Linked DNA regions of Pokkaliibacter sp. MBI-7. The protein of the gene in region 2 interacts with the protein of the main gene of each other region in a pairwise test. Links are inferred from orthologs where the notes say so. Each region holds a gene or a part of one and is shown on either strand. Other genes may lie near its edges.

What was found.
Region 1: the proteins of QCD60_RS09810 (region 2) and tusA interact in binary tests that used the Escherichia coli proteins (3 or more experiments, as listed by UniProt). The link is inferred for Pokkaliibacter sp. MBI-7 from one-to-one orthologs.

What each region holds. Positions count from the first base shown.
Region 1 is NZ_JARVTG010000002.1:417,551-420,275, reverse strand. It holds tusA (sulfurtransferase TusA), read right to left. Parts: upstream 1,616-2,725; coding sequence 1,385-1,615; downstream 1-1,384. Other genes in the region: rlmM (23S rRNA (cytidine(2498)-2'-O)-methyltransferase RlmM), read right to left, coding at 1,885-2,725; QCD60_RS21570 (ProQ/FINO family protein), read right to left, coding at 290-1,243; QCD60_RS21575 (TIGR00730 family Rossman fold protein), read right to left, coding at 1-293. UniProt on the Escherichia coli protein: Sulfur carrier protein involved in sulfur trafficking in the cell. Part of a sulfur-relay system required for 2-thiolation during synthesis of 2-thiouridine of the modified wobble base 5-methylaminomethyl-2-thiouridine (mnm(5)s(2)U) in tRNA.
Region 2 is NZ_JARVTG010000001.1:2,186,703-2,189,609, forward strand. It holds QCD60_RS09810 (IscS subfamily cysteine desulfurase), read right to left. Parts: upstream 2,108-2,907; coding sequence 893-2,107; downstream 1-892. Other genes in the region: hscB (Fe-S protein assembly co-chaperone HscB), read right to left, coding at 1-33; iscA (iron-sulfur cluster assembly protein IscA), read right to left, coding at 84-407; iscU (Fe-S cluster assembly scaffold IscU), read right to left, coding at 458-841; iscR (Fe-S cluster assembly transcriptional regulator IscR), read right to left, coding at 2,167-2,649; trmJ (tRNA (cytosine(32)/uridine(32)-2'-O)-methyltransferase TrmJ), read right to left, coding at 2,795-2,907. UniProt on the Escherichia coli protein: Master enzyme that delivers sulfur to a number of partners involved in Fe-S cluster assembly, tRNA modification or cofactor biosynthesis. Catalyzes the removal of elemental sulfur from cysteine to produce alanine.

The DNA.
Region 1 (2,725 bases), on a different replicon or contig from region 2:
TTACGCTCAGTCATGTCAGCCACTTCCTCAAAGGTCGTCAGGCCAGGATGGTTAACTTCCGCATTGAGCAGATGCGTTGGCATGATACCGTGCACACTGCCACCCCCCTCGATCAGGGTATCGGCAATCAGCCCCATCAGGCCGATACGTGAACCGCCGTAGACCAGACCAATGTTGCGCTCCAGCATCAGCGTTGCCAAACGTCGAGTGGCTTCGGCATAGGCCTCATGCTTGCCCAGACGAGAAGCACAATAGACTGTCAGCCAGGCCGTGGGGGTAGCGTTTTCCCTCATGAGAGATGTTTCCCAACCAGTTGATGAAGTTTCTCTTCCAGTCGCGCGGCCGAACGGTTTTGAGCCACCTCATCAGCGCTGCGATTTACCCTGGCAGGCTTTCGACCCTGCTCCTGCCTGTTATTCCGGCGCTCATTCTGGCCTTCAGGACGGCGATTGCCATAGAGACTGTTGTACTGTTCACGCGCGTGCTGAGCATCACGCTCTTCAACATGGCCAGCTTCCTTACCATCAATATCCACCCGTGACTTGCCCGCCTGCACGCAGCGCAAATAAGCCGGTGAACGCGTGTAGGACGCCAGACCACGCTTGATCTTGCCTTCCATACCGGGCAAACGCTCCATCATCGACTGCTGAATACCAATCTGTAATGGCTTGGGATGCTGGCGACTGAAAGCCAGAGGGAAGGAATCCATCAGCCATTGCACAGCCGCCCGGTTGGCGGCCTTGTTCTTGCGCTGGTTACGGCTATTACCAGAGGTCGTATCCTGAGCCGACGCCTGCTCCGCAGGGGCCGCCTTTTCAATAACACTGGCTGACGACGCTACCGATAACGACTCTTCGTCCTCTTCTGGGAGTGCAGCGGTCTGATCATCGATAGAGAAATGCGAGTCCGCCTCGGGTAACTCCACCATCTCATCCTGAGCGACCAAAGACTCCTCAGCCTGATTCTCACCCGCAGATGCCACATCACTTTCTTCACTCAGCTCCCATGTAGCAGTCACAGACTGAGAGGGTTCACTGAGAAGTTCTGACGAAGGCACTGCTACCGTTTCTGCTTTAGCACTGCTGGCCGCCTGCAATGCTGCCTGCAGACGCTGATTTTCAGCCTCTAACTCGCGAATACGTTCTCTTGCCTGCTCCAGGCTGGCCAGCTGCTTTTCGAACTTGGCCTCCAACGAGGTGAGCAATTGCACTAGGTTGGTGGGGGCTGTATCCAATCCAGCCATGGGAAAATTCTCCTGGTCAGAACTTATGCCTGCATCCAGTTATGTGGACCCAGGAACTACATCTAGCAAGCGTATTACGTCAGCCGGTCAACACTCAGACCCAGTGGGTTGTGAAAATTGATCCGTCTTGCAGTTCCGCTGTCAGCCTTTGCGAATCACATAGCAGTACAGATCATCCTGCTGTGACTGATCAATCAACTCATGACCTAAAAACTGGCAAAACTTGGGGATATCACGCGTCGTAGAGGGATCAGTGGCCTCGACCTTTACCAGCTGGCCAGCCTCCATGCCCCGTACCGTCTTGTGCAACAACATCACCGGCTCTGGACAATTGAGGCCTTTGGTATCCAAAAAGTGATCGTAATCAGACACGGACTTCACAACTCCTGGTGCCAAGTGCACCCACTTCGATAACACTACAACAACGCCAGCAGGCGTTAAAAAACTGTTCAGGCCCTGCTCGCTGACACTCTGCAAGGAATAAAGAACGAAGGTAGCAGTGTTTACCTCAGGTAAACACGGAAACCAAACGATCTTTTCACTCCAGAGTGTCCAATACGCAGCAAATCAGAAGCCCCATATCAGGCCGGGCATTCTAGCATGACTGACCGGATGACACAGTGTACAAGCCACCGCTGTCGTCAGCTGAGGCCATTCACACGCCGCCAGTCTTCGTCACGACAGACGAACAACGTGATTTCTTCACGGTCATGATAAAGATGGCGAGCCTCGATATGCACATTCAGCTCAGCCTCCGCACACCCGGCCTGCAACACCTCAAGGCACTGCTGGTAGGTAGTGTAGCGTTTCTGCATAGGCAACTTGAGGTTGAATACGGTGTAGCGGCACCAGCCACGGGTGATCCATTTAGTCATCAGGTCGATAACCCGAGCAGGCTTGTCGGCGATGTCACAGACCATCCAGTCAACCGGGCGGTCAGGCACATAGGTGAAACCATCCCCTTCAACGTGGGTAACCATGCCACCTGCCATCAAGGCGTCATCCATAGGGCCGTTGTCGACTGACGTGGTTTTCATATATCGATTAGCCAGCTGCCATGTCCATCCCCCCGGAGAAGCCCCCAGATCGACGGCTTTCATACCCGGTTTGAGCATGGCCTGTCTGGCCTCTTCTGTGAGGAAGAACAGCCAGGCCTCCTCAAGTTTCAGCGTAGAACGGCTCGGCGCAGCAGGAGGGAACTTCAGACGCATGACTCCCTGAGGCCAGGGTGAAGCCAGATGGGGATCCGCCAGACCGATGAACACCTGGCTCTCATTCATCCAGCCGATATACAGCCGCTCACGATGTGTGTCGCGCTTTGCAGTCAACACACCCGCCTTGCGCAAGGCGGCTGCCAGCGGCGGCACCAATTTGCGGCACAGCCCCTGCAGACCGGAACCCACTTCACTGTCAGCAGCCTCTATCCACACTTCACCACACTGCGGGAAACCATCCAGATGCTGCAGGAAAAAACCGACCCGG
Region 2 (2,907 bases):
GAACAGTTCAAAGTAGTTCTGACGAAAGTCCATGGCAGGCTTCACTGACTAAAAAACAAGGGGAACTCATAACGTCTGTTAACTCAGACGTTAAAGCTTTCACCACATCCGCATTCGCTACGTACATTTGGGTTGTTAAACCTAAAGCCTTCGTTCAGACCCTCTTTGACGAAATCCAGCTCGGTACCATCAAGGTAAGCCAGACTTTTAGGATCAATGAACACTTTTACTCCAAACGACTCGAAAACTTCGTCCGTGTCATCAGGCCGATCAACAAACTCCAGAACGTAAGCCAGTCCGGAACAACCAGAGGTTCGCACACCGAGGCGTACCCCCTGCCCTTGTCCACGCCCTTTGATGTAGCGATCGACATGGCGCGCGGCCGCTTCTGTCATGCTTATGCCCATTTCCACTCGCTCTCCTGGGTGCCAGCAAAGCTGGCACTGTCACAGTCAAATCACTTCGCAACCTTAGCGCGATAATCTTCAATGGCTGCCTTGATGGCGTCCTCAGCCAATACCGAGCAATGGATCTTGACCGGAGGCAGGGCCAATTCTTCCGCGATAGAGGTATTTTTGATTTCAGCCGCCTGATCCAGAGTCATCCCTTTCATCCACTCGGTAACCAGCGAGCTGGAAGCGATGGCAGAACCACAGCCATAGGTCTTGAACTTGGCATCTTCAATTACGCCCTGCTCATTGACCTTGATTTGCAGACGCATAACGTCTCCGCAGGCAGGTGCACCGACCATGCCAGTACCCACGGAAGGATCAGCCGCATCGAGCTTGCCAACGTTGCGGGGGTTTTCGTAGTGGTCGATTACTTTGTCACTGTAAGCCATATCAATCTCCTCAACTTTCTCCGAAATGTGCGTAGCAATTGCTGCCCATCATCAATGATGAGCCCACTCCACCGTGCTCAGATCAACGCCCTCTTTATACATATCCCAGAGGGGAGAAAGCTCACGCAGTTTATCTACTGCTTTGCGAATCAATTCAACGGCGTAGTCCACCTCTTCTTCAGTGGTGAAACGGCCGATACCAAAACGGATGGAACTGTGTGCCAGCTCATCATTCAAACCCAGCGCACGCAGCACATAGGACGGTTCCAAACTGGCCGACGTGCAGGCCGAACCAGATGACACCGCCAGATCTTTCAGCGACATCAGTAGCGACTCACCTTCAACATAGGCAAAGCTGATATTCAGGTTACCTGCCACACGATGGTCAGCGTCGCCATTGAGGTACACCGCCTCCATGTCTTTAACACCATTCCATAGGCGGTTACGCAGCGCGCTGGCATGGGCGGCATCCTTTTCCATATCCAGCTTGGCAATACGATAGGCCTCGCCCATACCAACAATCTGGTGAGTAGGCAGTGTGCCTGAACGCATACCGCGCTCATGACCACCACCATGCATCTGTGCTTCGATACGAACACGTGGCTTGCGACGCACATAGAGTGCACCGATGCCTTTGGGACCATAAATCTTGTGAGCGGTCAGCGACATCAGATCAACATTCATTGCTTCAACGTCGACAGGAATCTTACCAACGCTCTGTGCCGCATCAACATGCAGCAAAATGCCACGCTCACGCGTCAGTTTGCCGATGGCAGCAATATCGGTAATGGTGCCAATTTCGTTGTTGGCATGCATCAGACTCACCAACACCGTGTCATCACGCAGCGCCTCTGCCACCATTTCAGGCTCGATCATGCCATTCGCGTTAGGCGTCAGGTAGGTAATCTCGAAACCTTCACGCTCCAGCTGCCGGCAAGAGTCCAGCGTTGCCTTGTGTTCAATCTTGGAGGTGATAACGTGCTTGCCTTTCTTCTGGTAGAAGTGCGCAGCGCCCTTGATTGCCAGGTTACTGGCTTCGGTTGCGCCGGATGTCCAGACGATTTCACGAGCGTCGGCACCAATCAGATCAGCTACCTGATCACGAGCCTGCTCAACCAACTCTTCTGCTTTCCAGCCAAATACGTGCGATCGTGATGCCGGATTGCCAAAAACACCATCCATCGTAAGACACTGAACCATTTTCTCAGCAACGCGAGGATCGACGGGGGTAGTGGACTGGTAATCAAGAAAAATAGGCAACTTCATGCTTAACTCTCCAGGGCCGAAACCCTTCCTCAAATAGCAAAATCACGGTCTGGTGCTGATCAGCCCACGGCAATTCGATCAGCACTCATTTGTCTGCTCTGATGGCGACGATCCTGACGCTCTGCGGTGGCCTGCACTTCACGGCGCGAGACTAAGTCAGCCAGACTAATGCCACTCAAAAAAGTATGAATTTGATCGCTCAGATCGCACCATAGATGGTGAGTAAGGCAGGTTTCTCCCATTTGCTGACAGCCACCCTGCCCGCCACAGCCCGTTGCATCCACAGTTTCGTTGACTGCATCAACGACCTGAGCCACGAAGATACTCTCAAGCTCACGGCTCAACTGATAGCCACCACCGGGGCCACGCACACTCTTCACCAAGTCGTGCCGACGCAGCTTGGCAAAAAGCTGCTCAAGATAGGACAGAGAAATACCCTGACGCTCCGATATATCCGCCAAGCTAGTTGGACCTTTGCCACGGTGCAATGCCAGATCCAGCATCGCCGTGACGGCATAGCGCCCTTTGGTTGTCAGTCGCATCGTGCTCGCTCCCGGCGCGCCTTAAGCCTTTTATACCAAGCCAGAACACAGACCGCGTTCTGACTCATCAAATCACCAAGATGGACGTATTATGCTAATCCCGACTAATTTTATCAAGTATATAGCTGAGCAATTTAGTAGGTTATTACTTCGACGATTTTTCGATGGCCGTCAAGAAGCCACGCAGCACATTCAGTTCAACAGTGTCGAGGCGCGAGCGCAGGAACAGCCGGCGCAAGCGCGTCATTAATTGCCTCG